Linked DNA regions of Maricaulis maris MCS10. The protein of the gene in region 1 interacts with the protein of each later gene in a pairwise test. Links are inferred from orthologs where the notes say so. Each region holds a gene or a part of one and is shown in the gene's direction. Other genes may lie near its edges. The genes, in order: grxD and MMAR10_RS11805.

Region 1 (4,609 bases):
GATGGCGAGGATGGCGTTGAACAGGATGTAGACGCAGAGCACGATTGCGAGCAGTGACATGAGTGAAGACTTTCCGACCAGATCCAATACCTGCCGGAAAGCCTAATCTCTCTAGCCACTAGAGCTTCAAGCGTTTTCTTTACCGCCCCGAAGCCTCGCCGATCATGTCCAGCTGTGCGTCCGACTGACGGGCGAAATCCGCGATCGCCTCGCTGGCGTCCTGGAAGAAGTCCAGCGTCATGTTCTCATAGGTGTCGGTCGGCTGGTGATAGTGCGGGTGGAAGTCGACGCCCAGATAGATGAAGGGAATGCCGGCGGCGTGGAAGGCTCCGCTATCGGTCAGATTGGTCCAGTCGCCACCTGGCTCTTCGGTCGGCTCGTCATAGCCCATCGGCATGGAGACGGTGGCGCGAGAGGCCACGTCTTCGACGATCGGCGTCAGATAGGGATAGTGATACGTCCCGACAGCCCACAGGATGCGGTCCGTCGACATGGCAACCATGTCCATGTTGAGATTGAAGGTGATGTTCTCGACCGGGATGGGCGGGGCAGCGACAAAGGCCCGCGCGCCCTGGAGGCCGTTTTCCTCGGCATCGACAAAGGCAAAAATGACGTCGTGCTCGGGCGGCTCCGCCATGAACATTTCGGCGACGGCGAGAACAGAGGCGACGCCGGAGGCATTGTCATCGGCACCATTCCAGATCTGCTCGCCACGCATGCCCTCATGATCAAAATGGGCAGACACGACCATGGTGCGGGCGCTGTCGCTGACACCCTCAATCCGGGCGAGGATATTGGTCCCGTCGACCTTGTCGCGGGTCCGCGGCATTTCGAAACTGAAACCGTGCTCATAGCTGTCGCCGACCGGCTCGACACCCATGGCTTCAAGCCGGTCGATGATGTAGGCGCGCGCCCGGGCATTGCCGTCAGTACCGACCGCCCGGCCCTCCATGTCATCGGCCGCCAGAACGCTCAGATCGCTGAGCAATTGCTCGCGGTTCAAAGACCAGTCGCCGCTCTCCCCGTCTGGCTGGATGGCCACGCAGGCGGTTGAAAACAGGCTCAAGGAAAGGATGGAAGAAGCCAGAATGGCGCGCATGGAATATCCCCGGTTTGATCAGACAGCCGGGAGTCTGCCACGCTGGAACATCGCACCCCACAAAAATATCCGTAATGATCAGAACCAGCCGCCGGGCCGGGCAGCCGGTTCCGGCTCAAGGTCCGGCCAGTTGGCCTCGGATTGTTCAAGATAGCCGGGAATGTCCTGCTCCCACCGCGTCTGGATCGAGGGCGAGAAGTTCATGTACAGCACGCCGTCCACCACTCTGTAGGCCAGGGGGTCGGTACGGACCTTGCGGTCATTGGCCAGCGCATAGGCGCAATGACCGTCATAAGCCGGCGCATAGCGAACCGGATTGGCAACAAACAGGTCACGATTGGCCTCGGTCGCGAAATACCATCTCACCGCGTTATACTCGGCCGTGATCGTGTCGAGCCCTTGCAGGGGCTGGTCGCCGGTGTGGTAGCTGACCACATCATAGCCACCGACAGGCCGGTCATCACGGTCAAGATACTGGTCCCCGGCCTCGGCACGACTGGCGAAGCCAAGGGTCACCAGGAGGAGACCGGCGAAGACCCGGGCGGGCCAGAGGCGGGTTTTGGCAGCGAAGATGGCGGTCATGGTCTTTTCCCTTGCAGCGGTCACGACTAGCTTGGCGCACATATGGGCTGCGGTGGTGCGGCGCGATAGTGCACGGGACGACACATCCGGTCACGCTGTCGCTGGCCGGTCGTGAGTGAATGTGAAGCCGCCACAGCCTGCCCGCCCGACTGGAAGCCGAGGATCCGCCATGCCCATGCCCGCCGACGACATCATCGCCCTCATCAAGGCCGGAATCCCGGACGCTGACATCACCATGACCGACCTCGCTGGTGACAATGATCACTGGCAGGCCTTGGTGGTCTCCGAAAGTTTTCGCGGCAAGCTGCGCGTCGCCCAGCACCAGATGGTCTATGCGGCACTCGGCGACAAGATGGGCGGGGAGTTGCACGCGCTCGCGCTGGAAACACGGACACCCGATTGATGATCGAGGCTGACGCCTTCTCGCGCCTGGGGTTCGGCGTCACCGGTCCGCATGCCGGTCTGGGGGCCAGCCGGAAAGCCACCTCGCGGCTGATCCATCAAGCTGTCGATCTGGGCGTGACCCTGTTCGATACCGGCCCGGCCTATGGCAATGGCGAAGCCGAGCAACGCCTCGGCACAGCCTTGAAACAGCTGCCTCGCAACAAGGCCTTCGTCGCCACCAAGGCAGGTATTCATTCAGGCGGGCGGCGCGACTTTTCCGCCGGCGCTGTGGAGATGTCGCTGCGGGATTCGCTCAAGCGCCTGCAGCGTGACCATGTCGATCTGCTGCTTTTGCACGGGCCGGCACCGGATGAGATGACGGACAAGCTGATCCGCCGGCTCCAGGCCTTCACCGAACGCGGCATGATCCGCCATATCGGCGTGTGCGGTCGCGGTGACGAGCTGGACCGCGCGATCGAGCTGGGCGTGTTCGACGCGCTCATGGCGCCGGTCAATGACAGCCTGTCCGAAGATGAACGCCAGCGCCTGACCCGGGCCCGTGCCAATGGCCTGTCGGTCATCGGCATCGAGACCATGGCCGGAACAGCCCGGCCGGCAGGCGCACCCCGCTCTCGCAGCGACCTGTGGTATCTTGCCCGCCAGATCAGGCGGCGACTGCGCGGCGATGCGACTGCGTCGGCCGGCATGCCAGCCGCGGCCGGCCTGGCCTGGTCCTTGTCCCAACCCTTTGCCGACAGCGTCATCTGCCTGACCACACGCTCGGCCCACCTCACCGCGAACGCCGAACTGGTGGGCGCTCTTGAAGCGGGTGCAACGACGTCTTAGCTATCGATCAGGATCATTCGAGGAGTTCCGCCATGTCCGCCACTGCCCATGACAGCATCAAGTCGACCATCGACGGCAATGAGGTCGTGCTTTTCATGAAAGGCACACCGGTCTTCCCGCAATGCGGTTTCTCCTCTGTGGTAGCGCGCGTGCTGGACCATCTCCAGGTCAATTTCGAAAGCGTCAATGTACTGGAGGATGATGGTATCCGTCAGGGCATCAAGGAATTCTCGAACTGGCCGACCATTCCCCAACTCTATGTGAAGGGCGAGTTTGTCGGCGGCTGCGACATCATCAAGGAAATGTTCGAGACCGGTGAGCTGCAGGCCTATTTCAAGGACAAGGGCGTCCTCGCCGACGCGTGATCTCCGCCCCTGCACCTGTCCGTTTCGAGGCATTCAGGCTCGTCAAACGGGCAATTTCAGCCAGCTGACCGGCGAGCCCGACCACCGCCTTGCCCACCCGGCATGCCCCATGGGACACCCACCCTGTAGCTAGGAGTGGTGATGGGCCGTCTGATCGCGATCTCGAATCGAACCGCCGCCGACCCGAAGGCCCGCGCCGGCGGCCTCGCGGTCGCGGTATGGGAATCCCTCAAGGCGACCGGCGGATGCTGGTTCGGCTGGAGCGGCGAACTGGTCGACGAGATCCCGCGGGGCACCAGCGTCTATCGCGATGAGGGTGTCGAGTTCGTCCTGACCGACCTCACCCATGACGAACATGAAAGCTATTACCTGACCTACGCCAACCGGGTGATCTGGCCGGTCTTCCATTATCGGCTCGACCTGGCCAGCTTCGACAGCGAAGCCTTCAAGGTCTATTCCGCGGTCAATCAACGCCTGGCCAACATGGTCGCTGACCGTCTCGTTCCCACCGACACTGTGTGGGTGCACGATTATCATTTTCTGTTGATGGGCGACGCCCTGCGTCATGCAGGCTGGGAAGGGCCGACCGGTTTTTTCCTGCATATTCCCTTTCCGCCGCCGGAAATGTTCAGCGCCATTCCGGAACACCACTGGATTGCGCGGGCCCTGTGCGCCTACAGCGTGATCGGCTTCCAGTCCGAACGTGATCGGGCCAATTTCGAGCGCTACCTGGTCGATCAGTGCGGTGGCGAAGCGCATGAGGATGGTCGCATAAGCGTTTTCGGCACCACAACCCGCATCGCGGCCTATCCGATCGGGATTGATCCGGCCGGGTTCGTCGAAGCGGCACACTCGCCGGTCGCCGACCGGGCCGCCGAACGCATCAGCCGCTTCCTGGGCGGACGCGAGCTGGTGGTCGGTGTCGACCGGATGGACTATTCCAAGGGGCTGCCGCAACGCTTTGAGGCGGTCGGACAGTTTTTCGACGATCATCCCGATCTGCATGGCAAGGTCTCGGTGACCCAGATCGCACCGCCATCCCGGTCGAAGGTCGAGGAATATCAGGAGCTGCGACTGGAACTCGACCAGCTGGCCGGACGGATCAATGGCGATCATGGCGATCTGGACTGGATCCCGCTGCGCTATCTCGCCCGGTCCTATTCCCGCGAGGAACTGGCCGGCCTGTTCCGGATTGCCCGGGTCGGACTGGTCACCCCCTTGCGGGACGGCATGAACCTGGTCGCCAAGGAATTCGTCATGGCCCAGGATGAAAGCGATCCGGGCGTGCTGGTCCTGTCGCAATTCGCCGGTGCGGCCGAGCAGATGCAAGAAG
Region 2 (11,553 bases), 1.4 Mb from region 1 along the record:
CGAAAGCGTAAGGGCCGAGAAACCGCCGAAGCGGTCATCCGGATGGTTCAGCACGACCCCGCCCAGATAGCTCAGCCGGTCCAGATCCGTCCGATCCGGTGATTGCTCATAGAGCGGAACGGCCTGACTGCCGGCTTGGGTCATCTCCACATCGGGCGAGCAGGCCGCCAGACACAGCGGGAGTAGGGGGAGAAGCAAAGAGCGCATGGGGCCGGCCTTGTTCGCAGCTACGAGGATAGGGCCTGTCTAGACCGGTGCGGCGGGACGGACCAGCCCCCTAGACTCGCCCGGCAATCGACGAGAAATCGACCCGGTTGAGACCCGGCTTGCCGCTGGAGAAGCCGGCTTTGCCGCCACCATCCTCGTCGAACAGCGCCGCCAGCTGGTCGGTCATGGCGCCGCCGAGTTGCTCGACATCATTGATGGTCACCGCGCGGCGATACCAGCGGGTGACGTCATGGCCGATGCCGATGGCGAGCAGCTCGACTTCCGAACGGGTCTCGATCATGGCGATGGTTTCGCGCAGATGGCGTTCCAGATAGCCGGCGGAATTGGCCGACTGGGTGCCGTCATCGACCGGGGCGCCGTCGGAGATCACCATCATGATGCGGCGTTGTTCAGGGCGGGCGGCCATGCGCTTCCAGGCCCATTGCAGGGCCTCGCCATCGATGTTTTCCTTGAGCAGGCCTTCGCGCATCATCAGGCCGAGATTGACCCGGGCGCGGCGCCAGGGCGTATCGGCGGCCTTGTAGATGATATGGCGCAGATCATTGAGCCGGCCCGGATGCGGCGGCTTGCCGTCGGCCAGCCATTTCTCCTTCGAGCGCCCGCCCTTCCAGGCCTTGGTGGTGAAGCCGAGGATTTCGGTCTTCACGCCGCAGCGTTCCAGCGTGCGGGCGAGGATGTCGGCGCATGCCGCCGCGACCATGATCGGACGGCCGCGCATCGAGCCGGAATTGTCCAGCACCAGGGTGACGATGGTATCGCGAAACTCGGTATCGCTCTCCTGCTTGTAGGAGAGCGGCAGGGTCGGATCGGCGATCACACGGGCGAGCCGCGAGCCATCGAGCACGCCTTCCTCGAGGTCGAATTTCCAGGCCCGTTCCTGCTGTGCCATCAGGCGGCGTTGCAGGCGATTGGCGAGGCGGCCAACGACCTGGTCGAGGCCTTTGAGCGTATTGTCGAGATATTTGCGCAAGCGCTCCAGCTCTTCGCTGTCACACAGGTCGGAGGCCTGGATGACCTCGTCGAACTCGCGGGTGAAGACCTTGTAGGACTTGGCATTGTCATCGCCTGACGGCTGCCAGTTCGGCCGCATCGCGGTCTGGGCCGAGCCTTCATCGTCCATGGCATCGATGCGGGTATCGGCATCGTCCGTATCGGCGTTGATTTCTTCCTCATCGCCGGCTGTTCCAGCCGCGTCCGGGGTATCGGGCTGGTCGCCCTGCTGGTCATCGCCCTCGGCATCGTCGCCGGTGCGTTCCTCGCGATCGACGCCTTCATCCTCGTCATCAGGATTTTCGGACTGTTCGGGATCGCCGCCCAGCTCGTCCGAAAGGTCGAGATCGTGGATGACGGTCCGCAACAGGTCGGCGAAGGCGGTCTGGTCGTCGGCGTTTTCGGCGAGCGCGTCGAGTGAGAGGCCGGCGACAGCCTCCATCTGGTCGCGCCATAAATTCATCAGCCCGTCGGCTTCTTTCGGTGAGGGTTGCCCGGTGATGCGTTCGCGGACCAGAAGGGCGAGGGCTTCCTCCATGGGTGCAGCCTGCCGGTCCTCGACCCGCTGCCAGCCTTTCTGCTTGCAGCGTATGGCAAGGGCGGCGTCCAGATTGCCGGCCATCCCGCGCATGTCACGGGCACCGAGGCCCTCGACCCGGGCCTGTTCGGCGGCGTGGAAGATGGCTCGCGCCGTGGCACCAGGCGGCAGGATGCGGGCGTGGGCGGCTTCATCGTGATGGGCCAGGCGCAAGGCCAGCGCGTCGGCGCGTCCGCGCACGGCAGCAGCGGCTTCGACCGACGGTTCGGTCCCCGGATTGGGCAGAACCATCCGGCCGCCTGACAGGCCGGCAATCTCGCCGCCAAAGCGAACGTCGAGGTCCCGGTCGCCGGCAATGGCGCGGGTGGTGATGGACAGGGCGCGCTTGAAAGCGTCGGGATCGGCAGGGGGCTGACTCATACCGGTAAACCTAGCGGATCGGGCGTGGAAATCGAGCCGTTCTGATCAACCTTTTCCAGTCGCCCGCGCCATCACCCAACCGCTGGCGTAAACGTCTCGCTAACCCAATCGTGGAAAACTGGAGCGAGGTCCCGTATAGGCAAAAATGCCAAGCCGGGCCGACCAGATGGTGGTGAGAGTCGACGAATGACCTTTTCGGTCCATTCCATGGCCTCAGTGAACTCCGCGCTGCAGCATATGAGCATGCTGCAATCGGAAAGTGCCAAAGTGCACGACCGGATCGCGACGGGGCTCAAAGTGGGCAGTGCCAGCGATAATGGCACGGTCTGGGCGACGGCCCAGGTCATGCGCTCGGACAATGAGTCCCGGCAGAGCGCCCTCACATCCATTGATCTGGGCACCGGCGTGGTCGAGACCGCGCTCGCTGCCGCCGAAGGCATTTCCGATTTGATGGTCGAAATGCAGTCCAAGCTCGTTGCCGCGACCGACACCACGCTGGATGAGCAGAGCTGGCGCAGCCTGATGACCGACTTCATCGAATTGGGCAATCAGGCGACGCGTCTGGCCGAGAATGCCAGTTTCAATGATCTCAACCTGCTGGAAAGTGGTGGCGGGGACCTGTCGGTCCTGATCGGCAAGGACCCAAGCAGCACCATGACCATCGCCGCCGAGGACCTGACCGATGGTGGCGGAATTTTCGACGCCGGACTGGCAGCCAACCTGCCGCAGAGCGATAACGCGATTGTCGCGACCCAGCCAACCAGCGCTGACGTCGTTGCGTTCGAGGCTTCGCTGGTCGATGTGACATCGGCTGTCTCCCGATTGGGTGTCGGTCTGCGGTCTCTGGAAATCCAGAAAACCCTGCTGGTCAAACAGATGGACGTGACCAGCGCCGGGATCGGCAATCTGGTCGATGCAGACCTTGGCCGCGAGAGCGCAAAATTGCAGGCGCTTCAAGTGCGGGAACAGCTGGGCATCCAGGCGCTGGAAATCGCCAATCGCTCGCCGCGCGTGATCCTGAACTTCTTCCAGTAAGGCAGGCTGCTTGCCGTCTCCGGCGTAGCGCCCTAATTGGGCTTGCAAGCAGGCGCGGGGTTCAGCGTGACATCAAGCATCGTAATCGGAGCCGGCATGGCCGGCCTGGCCTGCGCCCGGCATCTAGCGGATTCCGGCGAGAATGTCATTGTGCTCGACAAGGCGCGCGGCCTGGGCGGCCGTCTGGCCACCCGGCGGACGGAATACGGACCTTTCGACCATGGCGCCCAATATGTCACCGCCCGCGATGCCGGCTTCGCTGCCTGGCTCGATCAGGCTGCGGCGACGGGATTGGCTGCGCCCTGGGAACAATTGGGAATGGAGCAGACCTGGTGGGTCGGCGCGCCGGGAATGAGCAAGCTGGTCGCGCCATTGGCCGAGGGGCTGGAGATTCGCAATCCCTGTCGGGTTGAGACGGTGGGGCAAGACGGTGAGGGCTGGCTGGTGGCCTGCGAGAATGGTGAGATGTTTCAGGCAGACCGGCTCGCAGTCGCCATTCCCGCTCCCCAGGCCAAGACCTTGCTTTCCGGTGTCACGCCGCTGGCTGACCGGCTCGACGCCGTGCGTTACGCGCCTTGCTGGACCTTGATGCTCTCGCTGGCTGAACCGCTCGAACAGGCACCGCGCGTCTATCGCGCCTCGGATGGGCCCTGTGCGTGGATCGCCTGCGACTCGACCAAGCCGGGCCGGTCAGGTGAGGGCGAGAACTGGGTCATCCAGGCCGGTCCGGGCTGGAGCGACACCCATCTCGAGGAGGATCCGGAAACCGTTCACGGTTTGCTCTGTAGCGCTTTCGAATCCTGGGCCGGTGCCCTGCCGGAGATTCGGTCGAGTCAGGTCCACCGCTGGCGTCATGCGCGCGTCCTCAAGGCACTCGAGGCGCCCTGTCTTTGGGATGGCGAGGCCGGTATCGGTCTGGCCGGCGACTGGTGTCTCGGGCCTCGTGTCGAGGCGGCCTATCTGTCCGGCCGGGCACTCGCCGGGCGGATGCTGAAAACTCAGAGCCGATAGTGCTTGGCCAGCAGGCCTATAAGTTCGTCCATCTTCGCTCTTTGAGCGTCGGTATCGCCGCTTTCGATGGCATGGGCGACGCAATGGCCGGCATGATCACGCAGGATTTCGCCTTCGACTGCCGCCAGGGCCGATTTGACGGCTGACAATTGCGTGAGCACGTCGATGCAATAGCGGTCCTCTTCCAGCATGCGGCCAATACCGCGCACCTGACCTTCCACGCGCTTCAGGCGGGTCAGGGATTTTTGCCGGGCGGGCGTGAGCGGTATTTGGGTCTCAGACATCGAACTTGTATACCCCCGGGGGGTATGGTAGCGCAAGCGTATGAAACGAACGCGCTTCAATGCCCTGCCCGTCCTGGCAATCCTTCTTGCGGTTTCCGCCTGCGCAACGGTCGATCCGGCTGCCGTGCAGGCCAATGTGATGTCCAGCCTCGCCGAACGGAGCGGGCCGGTCGCCGACACGGTCCTGCCGCGCGAGGAAGGGACGGTCAGCGAAGACATGGCGGTCAGTCTGGCGCTGGCCAATAATCACCGTCTCCTGGCGCGCCTGAACGAGGCCGGCCTGGCCCGGGTCGACCAGGTGATGGCATCGCGCCCGGTCAATCCGCTGGTCGAGGTCATGACCTTGCCGGGTGATGGCCATGGCCGCGTCTGGGATGTGGATCTGCGCGCCTCCCTGCTGGGCATTGCTGCCACGCCCTGGCGAGCTGCGGCGGCGCAGGATCGCTATGAGGCCCGGCAGGCCGAGACCGTATTGGCGGCCCTGGACTTCGTTGCCGACACTCGCCGCGCCTGGGTCGATGCCGTCGCCGCCCGTCAGCGTCTGGACCTTCAGCAGCGCATCCGCGATGCCGCAGCGGCAAGCCTCGTTGTGGCTGAGGAAATCCGTGCGGCGGGCAATTCCCCGGCGCTCGAACTGGAGCGTGAACGAATCTTCGCCCAGCAGGCCGAGCTGGACTATCTGGAGGCGGAGCACGCTGCCCTGCAGGCCCGGCTCGCCCTGGGCCGTCAGCTGGGTGTTCCCGTTTCAGCAGACCAACTGCCCGTGCGGCTGGAGCCGAGACCGGCTCCGCTTGCGGCGATTGATACACAGGCCGCACTGAGCGCAAGCCTGCCCCTGGCCGCTGCTCGCGCCAGTGTCGAAGCGGCCGCCGGAGAGGCGGGGCTGGAGAACTGGGCCAGCCTTCTCGAACATGTCGAGCTGGGCGGCGTCTTCGAGCGCGAGGATGGTGACTGGTCCCGCGGCTGGATGCTGGAATTTGCCCTGCCGATCTTCGATACCGGCTCGGCCCGTCGCACAGCCGCACAACTGCGGACGGAACAGGCCATTCATCAACACGCCGCCCTGGCCTATGAGATCCGCAATGCCTTGGAGGCGGCCGAGGCCATGGCGATGTTGGCGCAACGGCGTGTCACCCATATTGAAGATGACGCCCTGCCGACCAGTGAGCGTCTGATGGATGCGACGATGCGCCAGTATAATGCCATGCAGGTCAGCGTCTTTGATCTGATGGCCGCTGTGCAGATGCGCAGCCGGACCGGTCAGGCCTATGTCGAGGCGCTGGCCGATTGGCACCGGGGGCGGATCGCGCTCGACCAGATCCGCGCCGGTGGCTCGCCCGCGATGGTCGCAGCCAGCGATAGCGGTGACACAGCCCCGACCCGGGGCGAGGGAGGCCATTGATGGGTATTTCCAGACGCGATGCCTTGCTGGCCGGGTCTGCCGGCCTTGCCGCGACGGGTCTCGCCACCGGTTCGGCCTCGGCCCAGCCGGTTGCGCCGCGGGCCCACAGCGCCTCGGTATCGCATGACCGGTCTTATTCACCGGGACGGCCGGGCCGCGATTACACGCCCGTGGTTACACCGGACGGGGCGACCTTGCCTTACCGGATTGTCGACGGGGTGAAGGTCTTTCACCTCATTCCCGAAGAGGTCGAGCACAGTTTCGCGCCCGGCCTCAACGCGAAAACCTGGGGCTATAATGGCCGCACCCATGGCCCGACCATCGAGGCAGTCGAGGGCGACCGGGTGCGGGTCTATGTCACCAATCGCCTGCCCGCACCGACGACCGTGCACTGGCATGGCGTCATCCTGCCCTCGGGCATGGACGGGGTGGGCGGTCTCAACCAGCGCGCCATCCATCCCGGCGAGACCTTCGTCTATGAGTGGACCTTCCGCCAGCACGGGACCTTCATGTACCACTCGCATCATGACGAGATGACCCAGATGGCGCTGGGCATGATGGGGATGATCGTGGTCCATCCGCGCCAGCCGACGGGACCGCGCCCGGATCGCGATTATGCCATCATGCTGTCGGAATGGGTGCTGCATCCCGGGGCCGAGCGGCCCGATCCCAATGCGATGGGCGATTTCAACATCCTGACCATGAATGCGCGCTGTTATCCGGGCACCTCACCCCTGGTCGCCCAGCGTGGCGAACGGGTGCGGATCCGCTTCGGCAATCTCTCAGCCATGGATCACCACCCGATCCATCTGCACGGCTATGCCTTCACCATCACCGAGACCGATGGCGGCGTGATCCCGGTCTCGGCGCGCCATCCCGACACCACCGTGCTGGTCCCGACCGGGTCGACGCGGACAGTCGACTTCGTCGCCGACAATCCCGGCGACTGGGCCATGCATTGCCACATGACCCATCACGTCATGAACCAGATGGGCCATGGCGTTCCCAATCTCACCGGCGTCAATGCCCGCCGTATCGACCGCGCCGTCGGCGCCCTCCTGCCGACCTATATGACGATGGGTCAGGACGGGATGGGCGAGATGGGCCAGCATATCGAGATGGGCCATATGCCGGTGCCGGAAAACTCCCTGCCCATGGTCGGCGCCCCGGGCCCGCGCGACTACATCACCATGGGCGGCATGTTCACCATTTTGAAGGTCCGCGACCGCCTGACCGGCGATGGCGATCCGGGCTGGTATGATAATCCGGAAGGCGAGGCCCGCCCGGCCAGCGCCGATGAACTCAGCCGCGACGGCATAGACACGACTGCTTCGGAGGCGCCCGCCTCCTCGAACCCGCATCAAGGACATCACCCATGATCACCCTTCTCGCCACCAGCCTCCTGCTCGCCACCGCCACCACTGCCAGCGATCATCATGGCAACCACGATCATCATGGCGGTCACGCCATGGCCGATGCCGAAGCGATGGCGCAATCAATCGTTTCCGCCGATGTGCGCACGGTCGACACAGAGGCCCGCACCACGCTCCTGCGCCATGAAGCCATGCCGGAACTGGGCATGGGCGCCATGGTCATGCCGTTTGCGATCGATGATGGCGTGGATATCGCGCTGTTCCAGCCGGGAGCCGCGCTGATGGTCACGGTGACGCGCCGTGACGGCGAATTGGTGGTGATCGCGGCGGAGGTGGACGAGAGCGCGGGTTAGGCCGCGCTCACACTCTTCACCGGCGCCTCCGGCAGATCCACACCAAACACCCGCTGATACATCTCCGCGATGACCGGGCGTTCCAGCTCGTCGCACTTGTTCAGGAAGGTGAGGCGGAAGGCCATGCCGAGATCGCCGAAGATTTCCTGGTTCTCGGCCCAGGTCAGCACGGTGCGCGGGCTCATCACGGTGGAGATATCACCATTGATGAAGGCTTCGCGGGTGAGGTCGGCAACCTTGACCATGTCCTCGACCTGTTTGCGGCCCTCGTCCGAGCCGGCCAGTGACTTCATCTTGGCCAGCACGATGGCGTTCTCGGTCTCGCGCGGCAGATAGTTCAGCGTGGCGACAATCGACCAGCGGTCCATCTGGCCCTGGTTGATCTGCTGGGTGCCGTGATAGAGGCCGGTCGTATCGCCGAGGCCGATCGTATTGGTGGTCGCGAACAGGCGGAAGGACGGGTGCGGCCGGATGACCTTGGTCTGGTCCAGCAGGGTCAGCGAGCCCGAGGCTTCCAGCACCCGCTGGATCACGAACATCACGTCCGGACGGCCGGCGTCGTACTCGTCGAACAGAAGGGCGACCGGGCGCTGCAGGGCCCAGGGCAGGATGCCTTCCTGGAATTCGGTGATCTGCTTGCCATCTTTCACCACGATGGCGTCCTTGCCGACCATGTCGATACGGCTGACATGACTGTCCAGATTGACCCGGACCATCGGCCAGTTGAGGCGCGCGGCGACCTGTTCGATATGGGTCGACTTGCCGGTGCCGTGATAGCCCTGGATCATAACCCGGCGATTGAAGGCGAAGCCGGACAGGATGGCGCGCGTCGTCGCGGGGTCGAAGACATAGTCCGGATCGAGGATCGGCGTGTGTTCGTCCGGTGTCGAGAACATCGCCACCTCAAAGCCGGGATCAAAGCCGAACAGGGCCTGGCAGTCGGCTTTGGCATCAGGCACGGAAAGGGGGAAACTATCGCTCATCGGACCGGTCTTTATGGCTGGACGCGCCTGTTCTTGTCAGCGACGGGGCTGCGGCGCGTGGGAGGTGACGTACCGGAGGTATCGCACGCCTGACGCGGCTTCAAGTCAATGCCGGGGACTGCATACGATTTAGATCAGTCGGCGGCCCCGTGTGGCGAAGTGGGTGAGGGTGATCGCCAGCATTTCCAGCAGGATGACAATCATCCCGAACTGCCCGGAATAATACTGGCCATCGGTGATTTTCAGCCAGACGATGATGTGGATAAGGCTGCCTGCGATCATCAGGTGCAAGCCCAGCCTGCGCTGCAAGGCCACACCGGTCATGCCGGCCAGCCAGGCCAGGCTCATGGCAGCGAATCCCATGATCTCGCTGGGGGCGGACCGCCGGATGGCCGTGCCGACATCGAGATTGCCGATCTGTGGATGCCACAGTCCGGAAAACGTGCCGACGATCATCATCAACCAGAGCATCATGTAGAGCAGGGGGAGGCCGGCGAGACCGATGGACAGCCACCGGATCGGCAAGCCTGGTCCGGAATTGTCAGACATTGGCAGTAAAACTCATTGCTGTACGGACCCAAAATCGCCCGGGAAGGCAAAGAAGGTGTTTGGCGTGCGGCGTTAGGCCATCCCGGCGCTTTTGAGGATCTGGTAGGAGGCGATGACCCGGCCCAGCTGCTCCTCGCTGGAGCGGTCGCCGCCATTCGCGTCCGGGTGCAATTGCTTGACCAGCTCGGCATAGCGCTTGCGCACGGTTGACGGATCGACATCGGGTTCCAGGGACATGGTCTCCAGGGCCTTCGTCTGCAGCCGACCCATGGATTTTTCGCGCGGCGCTTCCTTGTGAGGGTCCTTGCGGTCTCCGAACATGCCGTAGGGATCATTGAAGCCGTCGGCAAAATCGCGACTGGCCCTGGCGGCCTTCGCCGAGGCGGAATGGGTGTTCTTCCAGCCCCAGGTCGGACGGTGACCATAGGCGGCGCTCTCGCGGAAGGACTGGGCCGCGTTCTCGCTCATGCCCTCGAAGAAATTCCACGACTTGTTGTATTCCGAAGCGTGGCTCTGGCAGAACCAGTAGAAATCATTCAGCCGGTCATTGGCCTTGGGAGCCCGACTATTGCCATGCTTCTTGCAGCCCGGCCATTCGCAGACACGCTCTTCCGGCGCCGGCTGGTCCTTGGGCGGCTTGATGCGGATGTCTTTGAACCGCGGTTTGTAATTGTAAGCTTCCGACATGATCCCCAATTATGGTCATGCGTCTGTAAAGCGGCAATGAAGCCGGTGAACAAAGAGGTGTGAAAATGGTTGATGTTGCAGTCCGGATCGAGACCAAGCTGCAAAAAGCGTTCACACCCAGTGCCTTGACGGTCACTGATGATAGTCATCTGCATGCAGGTCATGCTGGCGCCCGGCCGGGTGGCGAGAGCCATTTCACGGTTGATATCGTCGCCAGCCGCTTTGACGGCCTGTCTCGGGTTGCCTGTCACCGCCTGGTCAACGAGGCGCTGGCCGAGGAATTGGCCGGCCCGGTGCACGCACTGGTGATCCGGGCGCGGGGTACCAGCGAATAATGACAGGACGCTCCCGATTTCGGGACCTTTTGCGTCTGGTTCAGGGGATGACATGAACATTGTTTGCCTGGGCCGCATTGCCCGACAGGTCTTCGTGCCGATTGGTCTCGCGGTCGCGATCTCAGCCTGTTCGACCCGCTTTGACGCGCCATCCTCGCTGTCATCCTCCGAACAGCTGATCGCTGGCGAGCGCCGCCTGCTCGCGGTTGAGGAATATGCCGACCGGCCGGCCCTGGCCCGTATGGAACGACTCTATCTCCCACCGGTCGCGCTCGCGGTCGGTGCTGATATCGACCCGGACATCACACCGGCTCGGCTCGATGATGTCCGCCGCCAGCTGTCACGGGATTTGTGTCAGCGCCTGGCCCGGGCCGGTTTTGATATCCGTCCCGTGGCCGATCCGTCCGGCGACGAGGTCGACGGTGAGGTCAGTGCGTCGATCCAGGGACTGCGACGCAATAATGTGGCGACGACCGGACTGTCGCGCCTGATAGGCGTTGCCGTTCCGGGGCCGCTCAATCCGCGCGTCCCGTTGGGCATCGGGGCATTGGGGATGGAGGCCGAGATCCTGGACCGCAATGGTCAGCAGGTTGCGGCGATCCGGTGGGCCTCACAAAACCACCTGGCATCAGGTGGCGGCGTAACGACGATTCTCGATGGTCCCGACGCGTTCTCGGACCTGGCCGACGTGATGGACCTGTCGAGTGTCTTCGCCGACGCCCTGGGTGATCTCGTCGAGGAGGCCCGCGCCGACAACGAGACCGACAGGGCTGAAACGCCGCGCGGAACCTGTGATGCCTACCGAGACCTGATCGCGGGCGAGGCTGCTGACGGGTCCTGATCTGCGCCCGTCTACTCATGCGGGCGGATCAGCCTAGCTGCCATTCACCACAACATCATCCGGGCTCACCGAGACCCTTAGCTTGGTGATCTGGTTGCGGCGGCGTTCGACGACTTCAAAACGGGCGCCGTGGAAGCCGAAAACCTGACCGCGTTCCGGTATGGTCTGGGCCTCATGGATCACCAGGCCGGCAATGGTAACGGCCTCTTCGTCCGGCAATTCCCAATCAAGCGCCCGGTTGAGATCGCGGATCGGCAGGTCGCCATCGACCAGCCAGACGCCGTCGCCGTCAGGCTGGATGCCTTCCACCGCCACGTCATGCTCGTCTTCGATCGCGCCGACGATTTCCTCGAGGATGTCCTCCAGCGTCACGAGGCCCATCAAGGCGCCGTACTCGTCGACCACCAGGGCGAAGTGCTCGCGCTTCTCGCGGAAAGCGTTGAGCTGGTCGAGGACCTCGGTGGTTTCCGGCACGAACCAGGCGTCCCGCCGCAAGGCGTCGATATCAATGACAGAGGCATTGC

The links.
Region 2: the proteins of grxD (region 1) and MMAR10_RS11805 interact in binary tests that used the Escherichia coli proteins (3 or more experiments, as listed by UniProt). The link is inferred for Maricaulis maris MCS10 from one-to-one orthologs.

What each region holds. Positions count from the first base shown.
Region 1 is NC_008347.1:1,117,743-1,122,351, reverse strand. The notes cover bases 1,825-4,609. They hold grxD (Grx4 family monothiol glutaredoxin), read left to right. Parts: upstream 1,825-2,943; coding sequence 2,944-3,276; downstream 3,277-4,609. Other genes in these bases: MMAR10_RS05295 (alpha,alpha-trehalose-phosphate synthase (UDP-forming)), read left to right, coding at 3,418-4,609; MMAR10_RS16070 (aldo/keto reductase), read left to right, coding at 2,084-2,911; MMAR10_RS05310 (BolA family protein), read left to right, coding at 1,851-2,084. Outside these bases: MMAR10_RS16075 (PEMT/PEM2 family methyltransferase), read right to left, coding at 1-60; MMAR10_RS05320 (M20/M25/M40 family metallo-hydrolase), read right to left, coding at 140-1,099; MMAR10_RS05315 (YHS domain-containing (seleno)protein), read right to left, coding at 1,178-1,681. UniProt on the Escherichia coli protein: Monothiol glutaredoxin involved in the biogenesis of iron-sulfur clusters.
Region 2 is NC_008347.1:2,480,457-2,492,009, reverse strand. What follows is about bases 8,771-11,553. They hold MMAR10_RS11805 (BolA family protein), read left to right. Parts: upstream 8,771-9,918; coding sequence 9,919-10,188; downstream 10,189-11,553. Other genes in these bases: MMAR10_RS11795 (HlyC/CorC family transporter), read right to left, coding at 11,063-11,553; MMAR10_RS11800 (DUF3313 family protein), read left to right, coding at 10,241-11,029; MMAR10_RS11810 (J domain-containing protein), read right to left, coding at 9,239-9,853; MMAR10_RS11815 (hypothetical protein), read right to left, coding at 8,771-9,166. Also shown: MMAR10_RS11860 (esterase-like activity of phytase family protein), read right to left, coding at 1-144; cobaltochelatase subunit CobT, read right to left, coding at 278-2,176; MMAR10_RS11850 (flagellin), read left to right, coding at 2,363-3,211; MMAR10_RS11845 (NAD(P)/FAD-dependent oxidoreductase), read left to right, coding at 3,278-4,222; MMAR10_RS11840 (metal-sensitive transcriptional regulator), read right to left, coding at 4,210-4,506; MMAR10_RS11835 (TolC family protein), read left to right, coding at 4,547-5,908; MMAR10_RS11830 (multicopper oxidase family protein), read left to right, coding at 5,908-7,287; MMAR10_RS11825 (copper-binding protein), read left to right, coding at 7,284-7,634; cobaltochelatase subunit CobS, read right to left, coding at 7,631-8,617; more of MMAR10_RS11815, read right to left, coding at 8,747-8,770. UniProt on the Escherichia coli protein: Transcriptional regulator that plays an important role in general stress response. Has many effects on cell morphology, cell growth and cell division. Acts by regulating the transcription of many genes, including dacA (PBP-5), dacC (PBP-6), ampC and mreB.